2 linked regions of the Prochlorococcus marinus XMU1402 genome follow. The main gene of each other region encodes a partner of the protein of the gene in region 2 in a complex. Links are inferred from orthologs where the notes say so. Each region holds a gene or a part of one and is shown on either strand. Other genes may lie near its edges.

Evidence for each region. The genes of interacting proteins can lie anywhere in the genome.
Region 1: the proteins of prfA (region 2) and prmC are in contact, whole or in part, in a crystal structure (PDB 2B3T), measured with the Escherichia coli proteins. The link is inferred for Prochlorococcus marinus XMU1402 from one-to-one orthologs.

What each region holds. Positions count from the first base shown.
Region 1 is NZ_JAAORD010000001.1:300,622-308,085, reverse strand. The notes cover bases 1,341-4,296. They hold prmC (peptide chain release factor N(5)-glutamine methyltransferase), read right to left. Parts: upstream 3,276-4,296; coding sequence 2,406-3,275; downstream 1,341-2,405. Other genes in these bases: psbB (photosystem II chlorophyll-binding protein CP47), read left to right, coding at 4,126-4,296; HA141_RS01660 (2Fe-2S iron-sulfur cluster-binding protein), read right to left, coding at 3,541-3,903; psbM (photosystem II reaction center protein PsbM), read right to left, coding at 3,286-3,438; HA141_RS01675 (L-threonylcarbamoyladenylate synthase), read right to left, coding at 1,806-2,387; minE (cell division topological specificity factor MinE), read left to right, coding at 1,341-1,492. In the rest of the region: HA141_RS01695 (septum site-determining protein MinC), read left to right, coding at 1-227; septum site-determining protein MinD, read left to right, coding at 340-1,155; more of minE, read left to right, coding at 1,157-1,340; more of psbB, read left to right, coding at 4,297-5,649; HA141_RS01650 (photosystem II reaction center protein T), read left to right, coding at 5,673-5,771; transcriptional regulator NrdR, read left to right, coding at 5,871-6,350; HA141_RS01640 (S1 RNA-binding domain-containing protein), read left to right, coding at 6,460-7,464. UniProt on the Escherichia coli protein: Methylates the class 1 translation termination release factors RF1/PrfA and RF2/PrfB on the glutamine residue of the universally conserved GGQ motif, i.e. on 'Gln-235' in RF1 and on 'Gln-252' in RF2.
Region 2 is NZ_JAAORD010000002.1:439,081-447,601, reverse strand. What follows is about bases 1-2,859. They hold prfA (peptide chain release factor 1), read left to right. Parts: upstream 1-812; coding sequence 813-1,907; downstream 1,908-2,859. Other genes in these bases: alr (alanine racemase), read left to right, coding at 2,496-2,859; HA141_RS08630 (HNH endonuclease), read right to left, coding at 1,921-2,478; rpmE (50S ribosomal protein L31), read left to right, coding at 524-784; rpsI (30S ribosomal protein S9), read left to right, coding at 100-510; rplM (50S ribosomal protein L13), read left to right, coding at 1-90. In the rest of the region: more of alr, read left to right, coding at 2,860-3,695; HA141_RS08615 (carbamoyltransferase family protein), read left to right, coding at 4,167-6,020; HA141_RS08610 (SxtJ family membrane protein), read left to right, coding at 6,023-6,415; HA141_RS08605 (DUF5989 family protein), read left to right, coding at 6,419-6,580; HA141_RS08600 (hypothetical protein), read left to right, coding at 6,585-7,796; HA141_RS08595 (TIGR01548 family HAD-type hydrolase), read right to left, coding at 8,020-8,521. UniProt on the Escherichia coli protein: Peptide chain release factor 1 directs the termination of translation in response to the peptide chain termination codons UAG and UAA.

The sequences.
Region 1 (7,464 bases), on a different replicon or contig from region 2:
ACAATATTTACGTTTGGGGTAAATTACTCGGCATCGCCTTCGCAGGGAGAGGTGGAAATAATAAGTCCTCTATTTCATCACTTTATTTAAGACCTTTACAATTAAGAATTGCAGACATTATCGCTATCGGGCCAAAAGATAAGCCCCAAAATTCTTACCCTGAAATTGCAGTAGTAGATAATCAAACAATAATTATCAAGCCCTACATAATAGAAACCAGAAATTAATCAATAGATTTGAAATAAATTAATTCAAAGTCTATAAATTTAAGAATTACTTAATATTTAAAATATTTAACTTCTTGAAAGTGGGCTTATCATTTAAAAAATTATTAAATCTTTGGCGGAAAACTCTCGCACAATACTAATTTGTTCAGGAAAAGGTGGGGTTGGCAAAACAACTTTAACTGCAAATTTAGGAATAGCCCTTGCCAATAGCGGAGCAACTACGGCTGTATTAGATGCTGATTTCGGATTGAGAAACTTAGATCTTCTTTTAGGATTAGAAAATCGTATTATCTATACAGCTCAAGATGTTCTAGACAAAAATTGTCGTCTTGAACAAGCTCTGGTCAGGCATAAAAAAGAGCCTAATTTAGCTCTTTTACCTGCTGGAGATCCTAGGATGTTGGAATGGATGAAGCCCGAAGATATGAAAAAAATTAGTGAGCTTCTTAGCGAAAAGTTTGACTATGTTTTGGTTGATTGTCCTGCTGGTGTAGAGGACGGTTTTAAGAATGCCCTTGCAGCCTGTAAAGAAGCAATTGTAGTTACCAACCCGGAATTATCTGCAGTACGTGACGCCGATAGAGTAATAGGAATTCTTAATACTTCAGACATTGAACCTATTCAACTTGTAATCAATAGAGTCCGCCCTAATATGATGGCTAGTCAAGAGATGCTATCTATCGAAGATGTTCAAGGAATTCTTTCGTTGCCCTTACTAGGCATTGTTTTAGAGGATGAACAAGTAATAATAAGTACAAATAGAGGAGAGCCATTAACACTTACAGATAGTAGTTCTCCTGCAAAAAAATGTTACTTGAATGTTTCTCAAAGACTTTCAGGTAAGGATGTTCCAATTATTGATCCCAAAAATGAAGGGAAAAGTCTGAAAGATAAATTCATGAGATTAATGCAAATTAGGGTTTTTTAAAATGATGACTCTCAGAGACCTTATAAACAAATTACTAGGAAGAGAAACGGCTAGTGCTAATACCGCTAGAGAAAGATTACAACTTGTACTGGCTCATGACAGAGTTGATATGAGTTCTTTAACAACTGATCTTTTGGATAAAATGAGAAAAGAAATTCTTGATGTTGTCGCTAAATATGTAGAAATTGATTTTGAAGAGGTAGCGGTAAGTTTAGAAACCGAGGATAGAATGACTGCATTAGTTGCCAATTTACCGATTAAAAGAACTATTTCAGGAGAAATAAAATTCAAAAAAAACGACAAAATTGGAAAAAACGATAAAGATATCAAAAAGTAATAAATTTTAAAAAGCCAAAAAAATACTAATAATTGCTCCATCTTGAATGTAAGATATAATTGTGCCGGCTTAGCTCAGTGGTAGAGCAGCGCTTTTGTAAAGCGAAGGTCATCAGTTCAAATCTGTTAGCCGGCATTTTGAATTATTTAATTCTTATAAATATTTTTCCCCGAAAATAACGAAATTAAAATTATTAAAGCGAAAACAGGAAATAATCTTATTTCAAGAACATACTCTAAAAAAGACGAAAGGGGTTCAAATATCCAATAAGTAAAAAATTGAATTAAAAAAACAAAAAATAATAATAAAAACATTAATACAATTCCTTAACTAATACTTCTCCTTCTCTAATCATCCTCCATTTGCCACTTTTCTTCCAAGATATTATTGTACTGGCTTTACAACTACTTTTCTCCCATGGAATGGGTCCTAAAATTTTTAGAGTAGGAAAGTCAAAAGCAATTCCCTCAACTGTCATTGACCCTGTGAAACCTGAGATGTTTGCGCTTGAAGTTAATAATGGTCCTGTTTCTTCTATAAGAGACTGAGCCATATGTGAATTTGGGATTCTTAAACCAAGTGTAAGATCTTTGCTTGTAAGCATTAAAGCCTGCTTTTCTGAAGAAGGAATAATCATTGTCAGAGCTCCAGGCCAATAAGTTGAAGCTATTTTTTCGTAATCTTCTTTTGCTGATTCGTGAACATAATCGATTAATTGTTTTTGTTCTGATCCCATAAGAATTAAGGGTTTATTTTTATCTCTTTTTTTAAACTTATAAATAGTATTTGAAAATTTTGGCAGGCATCCAATTGCAGGTAAAGTATCTGTAGGAAAAATAATAGGTAAACCACTTTTAAGAGTCTTTAAAGCTGATTCGCGGTCTACTAAATTCATCTGTACTTTAGTAATAATTTATTTATATCTCCCAATCGTAAACCTACCAATACCTGAAAGATCATTCACGATTTCTATTGATGTAAATTTATTTTCAAAAAGTAATTGTTTTACTGATTCACCTTGATCAAAATGATTCTCTAAAATCAACCATCCGTTTTTTTTTAAAAATAATGGTGCTTTTTGAATTATTTCCCTAATGTGTTTTAAACCATCTTCACCTCCTAATAAGGCAATTTTTGGTTCAAAATTTTTAACCTCTTTGGGTAATTCTTCATAAGTATTTTTAGGAATATATGGCGGGTTTGCAATAACGAGATCTAATTCTCCTTTAAATCTTTCAAGTGGGGTCCACCAATTTCCGCAGTAAAATTTCAAATTTGATTGTCTAGAGGCTTTTATATAATTTTCAGTTGCTACTTTTAGTACATCTTGATCTATATCAGTTGCTACTCCATCCCATAGTGGATATTCTAGTGCTAAAGCGATGCTTATAGCTCCTGATCCAGTTCCTAATTCTGCAAAAAATATTTTTTGTGATTTCTTCGTAAATAACTTGAATACGATATCAACTATCAATTCGGTCTCTGGTCTAGGAATAAGAACTTTATTTGTAACTTTTAGTTTTAAATTCCTCCAAAAAACTATTCCACAGAGATATTGAATTGGGTGAGAATTTAATAAATGTTCTTCCCAAACAGATTCTAAAAAGTTTAAGTTTTTTTTTAAATATAAGTTTCCCTCAGGATTTATATTTAGCAGGTTTAGATCAACAGAGGATATTCCGCCTATACAATCAAGTAAAAGAGCGAATGATTGTTTATCTCCTCCTTTAGAGAGTTGCTTTTTTTTCCAAAATAAAAATTCTTTTACAGAAATACAAAGCATTTATAAAGCATTAACGCTTTGGGCCAAGCCTACCTTTACTAGATTCAGAATAGAAGCTTGATTTTTCGCCATCTTGAGTAGAAATAAATAAACCTATGAGGAATATTGTTGGCACCCCTACAAATAAAAGACTAGCTACGAATCCAAAGTTAGTTGTTTCCATTTAGTTGGCAGTTCTATCGTGTAGTAAGACTATAGACACATAATTTGAAATAAAGTGGAAAATTCAACAAATTTTATCAACAGATTAACAGTCTTAAACAATTTAGCGAGGTAATTTTTTATTTTCGCTAATTTTTTTAAGTTCTTCCAAATTTGAAGGAGGAGATTGTGGTTTTGTTAAAATTACTGCTGAGGATTTTATTAATGTTTGACAGGCAAGTCGCCAATTCTCAGGTCTATTTTTAAGTTTTTCTTCTTCGACTGATGTAAGAGGGCTTAATGAATTTTTACTTCCTCCTTCAACAGAAATGAAACAGGTACTACATTGTCCTGCTCCTCCACAATTTCCTAAAATTCCCTTTAGTCCATAAAGCTGTAAGTTCTCTTTCATTACTAGTTCCCTTAAATTTTCGCCAGGATTGCATTGAACCTCTAAGTCCTCGCGGATAAATCTAATAGTTGCCATTTTTTTTGTTATTTTTCCTATTTTGGCGTTTTACTTTGAGAATTGTGACCAAAATATTAACAATTTTTAGTCTAAAATTCCGTGTAACTACAGTGATACAAATCGATCTAGCCAATTTTCGCAAGAAAATAAATTTATTTACAATAATCCCTCAAAGACTAAAAAACCCTTACTATCGTGATGTTTAGCTGTTTATTCAGCATAGTTACTAGAAATTAACCGATGGGATTGCCTTGGTATCGAGTTCACACAGTAGTTATTAATGACCCAGGTCGACTACTTGCTGTGCATCTTATGCATACTGCATTATTAGCCGGCTGGGCCGGTTCTATGGCTCTTTATGAATTAGCCATTTTTGATCCTTCTGATGCTGTTCTCAATCCTATGTGGAGACAGGGAATGTACGTAATGCCATTTATGGCAAGACTTGGCATCACAAGTAGTTGGAACGGATGGGATATCACAGGTGCTACAGGGGTTGACCCTGGATTCTGGAGCTTCGAAGGAGTCGCAGCTGCACACATTGTCTTTAGTGGGCTATTAATGTTGGCCTCTATTTGGCATTGGACATACTGGGATTTAGATTTATGGGAAGATTCAAGAACAGGAGAGCCTGCTCTTGATCTACCAAGAATTTTTGGAATTCATCTTCTTCTAGCTGGACTTACCTGTTTTGGGTTTGGAGCATTTCATTGTGCAAATGTAGGAATTTGGGTTTCTGACCCTTATGGTTTAACCGGTCATGTTGAGCCTGTAGCCCCTTCCTGGGGAGTAGAAGGTTTTAATCCTTTCAACCCAGGAGGAATAGTAGCAAATCATATTGCAGCTGGGCTTATGGGTATCATCGGAGGTATCTTCCACATTACCAATAGACCTGGAGAAAGGCTTTATAGAGCCTTAAAACTTGGAAGTCTTGAAGGAGTTCTAGCCAGTGCTTTAGCAGCTGTATTATTTGTTTCTTTTGTTGTCTCAGGCACAATGTGGTACGGTTCAGCTACTACTCCAGTCGAATTATTTGGTCCTACTAGATATCAATGGGACTCAGGTTATTTTAAGACTGAAATTAATAGAAGGGTTCAAGCTGCTATTGATAATGGTGCCACCAAAGAAGAGGCATATGCATCGATACCAGAGAAATTAGCCTTCTATGATTATGTTGGGAATAGTCCTGCTAAAGGAGGATTGTTCAGGGTTGGAGCTCTTGTTAATGGTGATGGTCTACCAACTGGTTGGCAGGGTCACATTGCTTTTCAAGATAAGGATGGTAACGAATTAGAAGTTAGAAGAATACCTAATTTCTTTGAAAACTTTCCAGTGATACTAGAAGATAAAGAAGGCAATGTAAGAGCCGATATTCCATTTAGAAGAGCAGAAGCAAAGTATTCATTCGAACAAACTGGTATTACTGCGACTATTTATGGTGGAGATCTAAATGGACAAACATTTACTGATCCTGCAGTAGTTAAAAGATTAGCTAGAAAAGCTCAACTTGGAGAAGCATTCAAGTTCGATAGAGAAACCTACAAATCTGACGGTGTATTCCGAAGCTCTCCTAGAGCCTGGTTTACATATGCGCATCTATGTTTCGGATTGCTATTCTTGTTTGGCCACTGGTGGCATGCTTCAAGAACTCTTTACAGAAATTCCTTTGCTGGTATTGATGCTGAGATAGGTGACCAAGTTGAATTTGGTTTATTCAAGAAGCTTGGTGACGAAACCACAAGAAGAATCCCAGGAAGGGTTTAAACTAATCTTTATTACTTAATCTTATGGAAGCTTTTGCCTACGTCCTTATTCTAACTCTCGCAGTTGTTACATTATTCTTTGCTGTCGCATTTAGAGATCCCCCTAAATTTGATAGAAAATGAACTAAAAAAAAAACCCTCTTTAATCAAGAGGGTTTTTTTACTTTTCATAATTAAAATTTTAATCTACTATTAGAGTTAAAGTTATGCTTATTTCACTACATGCAGTGTCCAACCTGTCAAAACACGGATAGTAGAGTTTTGGAATCAAGATCTGCTGATAGTGGTAAAAGTGTTCGAAGAAGAAGGGAGTGCTTAAATTGCAGCTTTAGATTTACAACTTATGAAAGAGTTGAAACAATGCCAGTTTCAGTTATTAAAAAAGATGGGAGCACAGAACTATTTGATAAACAAAAATTATTTACTGGCATATCAAGAGCATGCGAAAAGACCAACTTCAGTAGCGAAGCAATTATTAATTTTGTAGATAGTATTGAATCACAAATTCTTCAAGACAATAACAAAGATATCAAGTCTTCAAAAATTGGAGAATTAATACTTAAATGTCTTAGGAAAGAAAACGAAGTGGCCTATATAAGATATGCTTCAGTTTACAGAAAATTTAATGGGGTAAAAGATTTTATTTCTACTCTTGAATCTCTAAAGGGAAGTTCAAAAAACCAATTAGCTTCAATTTTATAAAAGTAAGCATCTTAAAGTGTAGAATACTTATCACAAATGTTTTTTGCTATCAGTTTGCAGGCTCATAGCATTCCTTTCTAACTACCTAAGGTAGTCTGCGATATAACAAATGAACGAAAATTCTTCCAAAACTATTAAAGAACTTTCTGAAGATAAAGAAATTAAAAATTCATCTGAATTAGATAAAGATTCAGTATCCCCAAATGAGGAAGATATTCCTTCGGCAGATTCTTCCTCTAGCCGAACAAATGCAGATTTTGATAATGCTGGATTCACACAAGAAGAATTTGCATCACTTTTGGGCAAATATGATTATAACTTTAAACCTGGCGATCTAGTAAATGGTACTGTTTTTGCTTTAGAAACCAAAGGAGCCATGATAGATATAGGGGCAAAAACAGCTGCTTTTATGCCTGTTCAGGAGGTTTCAATAAATAGAGTTGAAGGATTGAATGATGTATTACAACCTTCAGAAAGAAGAGAATTTTTCATAATGAGTGAAGAAAATGAAGATGGTCAATTGGCCCTCTCCATTAGAAGAATCGAGTATCAAAGAGCATGGGAGAGGGTTAGGCAACTGCAAAAAGAAGATGCCACTATTTTTTCTGAAGTTTTTGCAACAAATAGAGGAGGTGCTCTTGTAAGAGTTGAGGGGCTGAGAGGTTTTATCCCAGGCTCTCATATAAGTGCGAGGAAAATCAAAGATGACTTAGAGGGTGAATATCTACCTTTAAAATTTCTTGAAGTTGATGAAGAAAGAAACAGATTAGTACTAAGTCATAGAAGAGCTTTGGTTGAGAAAAAAATGAACAGACTTGAAGTGGGTGAGGTTGTTGTAGGTTCTGTTAAAGGTATTAAACCTTATGGAGCCTTTATAGATATTGGAGGCGTTAGTGGTCTTTTGCACATTTCTGAGATCAGTCATGAGCATATCGAGACACCTCATAATGTTTTAAATGTTAGTGATCAAATGAAAGTGATGATAATTGATCTTGATTCCGAAAGAGGAAGAATTTCATTATCTACAAAAGCACTTGAACCTGAACCAGGAGATATGCTAACTGATCCTCAAAAAGTTTTTAGTAAAGCTGAGGAAATGGCTGCAAAATACAAA
Region 2 (8,521 bases):
TTAGGAAGACAGCAATTCAAAAAACTAAAAGTTTATAAAGGTACTGATCATCCTCATGCTGCACAGAATCCTGTATTATTAAATAGTTAATTTATTAAAATGGATAGTCAAATAAAAAACAAAGCTGTTTATTGGGGTACTGGAAGAAGAAAAACTTCAGTTGCTAGAGTTCGCTTGATTCCAGGAAATGGACAAATTAAAATTAATGGTCGTTCTGGAGATGATTATTTAAATTTCAACCCTCTGCACTTAAATTCAGTAAAAGCACCTCTTCAAACATTAGGCTTAGAAAATTCTTATGATATTTTGGTAAATGTTTTTGGGGGTGGATTAACAGGTCAAGCAGATGCTATTAAGCAAGGTGCAGCTAGAGCACTTTGTGAATTATCACCTGACAATAGGAAACCGCTAAAAACTGAAGGTCATCTCAGTAGAGATCCTAGAGCCAAGGAAAGAAGAAAATATGGTCTTAAAAAAGCAAGAAAAGCACCTCAATTCTCCAAACGTTAAAGGAATTTAAATTATGCCAAAACCAGAAATTCACCCAAAATGGTATCCAGATGCAAAAGTTATTTGTAATGGAGAAGTTGTAATGACAATAGGTTCAACTCAGCCTGAGCTAAATGTTGATGTATGGAGCGGTAACCATCCTTTCTTTACTGGAACTCAAAAAATTCTTGATACAGAGGGAAGAGTTGATAGGTTTATGAAAAAATATGGAATGGGTTCAGCTAATTCAGCTACATCAAAAGAGCAAAAAGAAAAAAAAGATTCTAAAAAGTAGAATTTTCAAAAATTAAGCTTAATTTTAATTGGAATACTCAACACTAATTGCAAGGTTGAAAACTGCTTCAGAAAGTTTTGAAAATTTGGAAGTTCAGCTCGCAGATCCTGACATAGCCAATGATCCTAAAAAATTAGAAACAATCGCAAAAGAAAGGTCAAAATTGGAACCTTTGGTTATTGATTTTAATAAATTGATTGATACTGATAAGGAAATTGAAGATTCGAAAAATTTACTGAAAGAGAATCGAAATGATAAGGAGATGGAATCATTAATAAATGAGGAGTTAACTATTTTGGAGGAATGTAAGAATCAACTTATTCAAAAAACTACAATCGCTTTACTACCTAAAGATCCAAGAGATGAGAGAAGTGTAATGTTAGAGATTAGAGCGGGTGCAGGGGGTAACGAGGCTTGCATATGGGCGGGAGATCTAGCAAGAATGTATGAAAGATATGGACAAAAAATTGGATGGTCTGTAAAACCTATAAGTGCTTCGGAGTCGGATATGGGAGGATTCAAAGAATTAGTAATTTCTGTTAAGGGAGATTCTGTATATAGTCAACTAAAATATGAGGCTGGTGTTCATAGAGTCCAAAGAGTTCCTGCTACTGAGTCTCAAGGTAGAGTTCATACCTCTACAGCAACAGTTGCTGTAATGCCTGAGGCTGACCCCGTTGAGGTCAAGATTGATCCAACCGATTTAGAGGTTGGTACAGCAAGATCAGGTGGTGCAGGGGGACAAAACGTTAACAAGGTAGAGACTGCTATTGACCTTCTCCACAAACCTACAGGGATAAGAGTTTTTTGTACTCAAGAAAGATCACAATTGCAAAATCGTGAACGAGCAATGGAAATTTTAAGAGCCAAATTATATGAAATTCAATTAAAAGAAGCAAATGCAAAAGAAAGGTCACAAAGACTTTCGCAGGTTGGAACTGGTGATAGGAGTGAAAAAATTAGAACTTACAATTTTAAAGATAACAGGACAACCGATCATAGATTAGGTTCCAATTTTTCACTGGAACCAATTCTCGCAGGTCAATTGGAAGAAGTGATAGATGCATGCATAGCGCAAGAACAAAAGAGAATGATGGAAGATTTTAATAACGAAGTTAATTAAGATTATATTTTTATTAAACTGCAACCCCTATCACGTATTTACTCCATTCTTTATGTCTTCCAGAATCGATTTGTCTTGTAGCCTCAAAATTGAGATTACTTAGTGGTCGGTATGGCTTTCGCTTTAAAGGCATATTTGCCTCTTCTGGGGTACGGTTCCCTTTTTGTACATTACATCTAAGACATGCAGTAGTGACATTTTCCCAGTTATCAGTGCCACCTCTGCTTCTCGGTAAAACATGATCTATTGATAAATCATTACCTCTATAGTTACAGTATTGGCAAGAATTATTATCTCTTAGAAGAATATTTTTTCTTGTTAAAGAGACCTCTCTAAAAGGTACTTTGACGTAGTAACGGAGTCTTATAACAGTAGGTAATTTTCTTCCACAATGTATTGAATATGATTTATCTTCTTCTAGGCTTTCTGCTTTACCTTTGATCATCAAAATAACAGCTCTTCGCCACGATGTGATGTTTAGAGGTTCATAAGAAGCATTTAAAACTAGAGTCTGGCCCATGCCAAAATTCGATTTACATGTCATGCTAACTGTATATTTCAATAAGCGCATATAATTGTGCAAAGTTAATGCAAATTCGGCAATCAAATCAGGTTTTTAATTTCGATAAATATGCAACCTTTGAAAAAGATATAGATCCAAAACAAAGAGCATGGATTGAAGTTAAAGGTAAAGCAATAGAAACAAATGTAAGGCAGTTAAGATCGAAATTAAGTAAAAATTGTCAATTTATGGCAGTTGTAAAAGCTGATGGATATGGTCATGATGCAAAAGTAGTATCTGATTATGCTATTAAAGGTGGAGCTTCGCAATTAGGAGTTGCCACATTAAAAGAAGGGATTAAACTTCGTTCTTCAGGAGTTATAAAACCAATTCTTATTCTGGGCAATTTATATACGAAAAGAGATTTGATAATAGCCTTTAAAAATGACCTTATGCCAACTATTAGTGGTATGAGAGAGTGTTTAATTTGTAATAATATTGGGAAACACTTTGGGTTGAAATTTTCTTTACATCTGAAAGTTGATACTGGGATGTCAAGATTAGGATTTGAATGTAATAAATTTGTGCAAAATTTTGAAAAAATAACATCTTTCGAAAACATTATAATAGAGGGAATATATAGTCATTTATCCTCTGCAGATGAAGATAACTCATTAAATCCTAAAAGCAGTGCTCAGCGACAAAAATTCAAGTTTCAGGAATTATTAAAGCAAATTTACGTTTATAAAAATCACAATATCAAGATTCATTTAGCTAATTCTGCTGCCATGCTTATCAAAAAAGATTTTCATTTTGATATGGTACGTGTTGGTCTTTCTATGTATGGATATAGTCCTCTTTCAAAAATAGATGAAAATTTATCGCTCAAACCAGCTTTATTTTTGAAGGTCAAAGTAGCTTTTATAAGAATTATTGATCGAGGAGTAAGTGTAAGTTACGGAGGAAAATTTGTAAGTAGTAGAAAAACTAAGTTAGCTGTATTAAGTATTGGTTATGCAGATGGAGTTCCAAGAAATCTTTCAGGCAAGATAAACGTTATTCATAATAATAAACTATATCCCCAGGTTGGATCTATAACTATGGATCAAATGATGGTAGATATAACAGGTTCAAATGAAATAAATATTGGTACTACAATGGTATTACTGGGATCTGACGGAGACAAAGTAATTTCTCCTGTTGATTGGGCAAGAGAATCTAACACTATTCCATGGGAAATTCTTTGTTCTTTCAAAAATAGATTGCCGAGAGTTCAAGTTGATTAGACATTTCGATTAACTAAAAAATTTTGAATGTTTGCAAAAAAATTGATAATCTATAAGAATTGGAGAGGTGGCTGAGTGGTTGAAAGCGGCTCCCTGCTAAGGAGTTACAGGAGGTAACTTTTGTCGAGGGTTCGAATCCCTCCCTCTCCGTGATTATTTGGTTCGTGGAAGTTTATAAGAGTTCGCTGAAGTTTCAGATCTACTGATACGACTACAGATGCCAGAATATGAGGTCCATAAAGTTTCGCATAAGTTCAAAAGTAAGTCAACCAATTTGTGGGTAAATTGGTGGGTAAAATGTATATCTGGAGTAAAAATGGTGAGTAGAGATAACGTACTCAGAGAGACCGTTCTAAGCGATTGTGGTGGGTAAAATTATTAATTAAACATTAACTAATAATAGAAATGAAATATTAACCGGTAATTGTGTATTCTAATAACATTGTCATTTAGTTAATTGGAAAATTTCTGATGGATAGTTATATCATAGGTTTGTCTTGTTATTACCATGATAGTGCTGCTGCTTTGATAAAAAATGGAGAAATAATTGCTGCAGCACAAGAAGAACGATTCTCTAGAAAAAAGCATGATTCACGCTTCCCTAAGAATGCTGTTTCTTACTGCCTCAAATCGCAGGGTATTGATCTTTCAGACGTCAAAGAGGTCGTTTACTACGAAAAACCTCTCCTGACCTTTGAGCGTCTTTTGGAAACTTATCTAGGCGCCGCACCAAGGGGAGGAAGGTCCTTCGTTTCAGCGATGCAGGTCTGGTTGAAGGAAAAACTCTTTTTAAAGACTGAACTTAAGAAGAATCTTAAAGAAGTGCAAAAGTTATTTGGCACTGATTCAACCGATATTCCCAACTTGCTTTTTTCAGAGCACCATCTTTCCCACGCTGCTGCTGCTTTTTACCCTAGTCCTTTAGATAAAGCGGTTATCTTATGTATGGATGGCGTAGGTGAGTGGGCAACAACATCTGCTTGGATTGGTAAGGGAAAGAACATTGAACCTCTCTGGGAAATTAGTTTCCCACACTCCCTGGGTCTTCTTTACTCAGCATTCACATATTACTGCGGATTCAAAGTCAATTCTGGCGAGTACAAACTAATGGGTCTTGCTCCCTATGGAGAACCCAGATATGTCTCCAAGATCAAAGACAATTTAATTGATATCAAGGAGGACGGGACATTCCGTCTCGATATTAGTTACTTCAAATACCATCGGGGATTCCGCATGACAGGACGGAAGTTTCACAAACTTTTTGGTAGATCTCCACGACAGGTAGAATCTGAACTCTCCCAGTTCCACATGGACTTAGCGGCATCTATTCAGGTCGTCACTGAAGAGATTGTCGTCAAACTGGCAAAGTCATTGAGAGAAGAAACGGGCATCAACAATCTTTGTCTCGCTGGTGGAGTCGCTCTGAACTGCGTTGTCAATGGGAAATTGCTGCAAGAAAAGATCTTTGATGAAATTTGGATTCAACCTGCTAGTGGTGACGCTGGTTCAGCAATAGGTGCTGCCTTGGTTGGATGGCATCAACACCTAGAACAGGAAAGAGTGGTCAACACGAACGACTCCATGAAAGGGACCTATTTAGGTCCTGCGTTCAGCAACGATGAAATTACCAAATATCTTGAACAAATCAAAACGCCATTCCACACTTATAGTGATCCTGAGTTATTCGAGTGTCTAACTGAGGAACTTCAGAAAGGTCATGTGATTGGATGGTTCAATGGACCAATGGAGTTTGGTCCAAGAGCACTAGGTGCGCGCTCCATCATTGGAGACCCTCGCAATCAGAAGATGCAGAGCGTGATGAACCTCAAAATCAAGTACCGGGAAAGTTTCCGTCCCTTTGCCCCATCGGTTCTGGAAGAAGATGTCAGCAATCAGTTTGAGATGAATAATAAGAGTCCTTACATGCTTTTGGTTGCTCCAGTGAAGAAAGAACTTTGTAAGAAGATGACAGAAGAAGACAAAAAACTTTTTGGCATTGAGAAACTCAATATCCCAAGATCTTTACTGCCTGCAATCACCCATGTCGATTACTCAGCAAGAGTTCAAACGGTAAGCAAAACTACCAATCCTCGCTACTATAATTTGATTAGTGCTTTCAAGAGAAAGACTGGTTGTCCGACTATTGTAAATACTTCATTTAATGTAAGAGGAGAACCAATTGTTTGTACTCCTCAAGATGCCTATAGGTGTTTTATGAGGACAGAGATGGATGTCTTGGTTCTTCAAAACCAAATTCTTTTCAAGAGCGAGCAACCCAAGGTCGAGAAGGATGAAACTTGGAAGGAGGAGTTTGAACTCGATTGATTATGAAAGATACAATCTCTAAAAAACAACTTCGTGAGTTTGGAATGCTTATTGGGTTGGTATTCCCCATTCTAATTGGTTGGTTGCTTCCTTTACTATTTGGGCATGAATTCAGGACATGGACTCTTTGGGTAGGCATTATAGGATTGGTGCTTGGACTTACATCGCCCCGCTTACTTTACTATCCATATAAGGGTTGGATGGCAATCGGTCTAACACTTGGATGGTTTAATAGTAGGATAATTCTTAGTCTTGTTTATATTATTGTTCTTCTACCTATTTCGTTTGTAATGCGTTTAATTGGATATGATCCATTAAGAAGACGAAGAAAAGGAGATAAGAGTTACAGAGAAAATAAACAAAAACATCAAACAGATCTAACCCGCATCTTTTGAATCATGGAAGCATTTCTTGATCTTGTTAAAGACATTTGGGACTTTCTGAAAGTTCGTAAAAAGTATTGGTTAGCACCTTTGATAATTACGATTGTTTTAATGGGGATACTCATTGTATTTACTCAGGGTTCAGTAGTTGCGCCATTTATTTATACAATTTTTTAGTTCAGTGAAAAAAATATTCAAGATTTTATTTATCAATATCGCTATTTTTACAGGGATGATTGCATCAATAGAATTGTCTCTTAATCTTGCAAAATTTATCAGGAACAAGGTTAAGTATTCAGAATCAGTTATTTCAAATGCGATCCAAACTGGCAAAACTATCTCAACTGAAAGGCATAAATTAGTATTTCACCCTGGTGTAGGACATTCTCATCAGTTAAATGATTTCAGGAAAAATATCAACACATCGGAACTAAGTTTTGATAACCTTTCTGCAACCGAAGTATTTCAAAATGATGATGACTTTTCATCACAATTTAAGGTTCTAACTTTAGGTGGTTCTACGACAGACCCATTAGGTACACAATTTTCTGGTTTCCGCGGGACGTGGGTTCATCATCTCTTTGATGGTATTTCACAAAACAATTTCTCGAGATACCTAGTTGAAAATGCAGGAAGTGCTGGAGCAACATCTTCTAACGAATTGTTGCGACTAATAACCAAGTTTCATAGTAACAAATATGACCTAGTCATTTCATTTAATGGTATCAATGAAATATATTTTTATTGGAATCCTTACTTAAGAAATAAAGAAAACGTTCTTGCTTCAAATATGCTTCTGAGGGGAATTAATTCTGGGGTTATAAAAGGATTAGAAGGAAAAACTTTTAAAATAGAGAGGACCTTCCCCTCAAATCTTATTGGGTACATTAAAGAGTCCACTACATTCAAGCAGTTGAGTAAATTAAAAACAAATTTTTTGAGCAAAAAAACTCTGAATCCTAATCTCACAAAGAAAGAATTGGGTGTCCATAACATCTCAAAGGAGGAAAAGGAACTGCTTGCTTACAGTGCGGGAATTTGGGAAAAAAATATTAAATTCATGAATTCTGCATCCCTAGCGATGAATTCAAAATATCTTGTAATCCTCCAACCTACACTTGGATTGAACAAAGATTACTGTAAAATCATAAATGAAAATTGTTTGATTTTAGATCGTAAAGACTACCCTAAATACCTTGCAAGAATAAGATACCTTTATTCAATACTTCGAGAACTGTGCAGCACAAAAAATTATTGTTTAGATATCTCAAATGATCTTGCTTTAACAATTGATGATTCACTTTATACCGATGCTAGACATCCTAACAATGAGGGTAATAAAAGAATCGCAGACCTAATTCGAGAGCGTGTTACACAAATGTTGGGTATGTAGGTTTAATGATATTTTTTTATACTTTTAATTTTTTGAGTAAACTTTCTAATTAATAACTCAGATGCGTAAATCATCAATTAATTAACATAAAAAACTGGTGGGTAAATTAACTCCATCTGGGATCATGTTAGTTCGTATTAGTTCATCGAGGTTCACTAGCGTTCTCTTTCTAGTGAATCCCCCTCCGTGATTTATTCAGAAAATTTTTTAATAAATATTTGTTTTAAAACAAGTCAAGATTAATATCTTTGAGGTCATAAATAGAATTTAAAATCAAGTCAGCGCCTGCATTTCTAAGATTTGTTTCGTAAGATTTACGTTCTTTTAATCGAGAATTTAAATGTAAATGAGGGGGAGCTATTCCGATACTTATGAATTTCTGAGATGGTATTTCCTTTCTCGCGTTTATAACTGTATTTATATCTGCAATAGTATCGCCTACATATGCAATGGGAATATTTGATTCGCCAAGTTTATCTCCAATAAGCTTTTTTGATAAGTTAATAAAACCTTTAGGATCAGGCTTCTCGGGTGCATCTCCCATAGATATTAATGGTGGTGATTTTAGTCCAAGTCTTTTTTCTAAAACAAATTTTGCAGAAGCAGACTCTGCACCACTAACAAAACCCCAGATTATTCCATTACCTTGAATTAAATCAAAAAACTTTTTATCAACTAATAATTCCTCATTTGTTATGTAACCAGACCAATATTTACTATCTTCA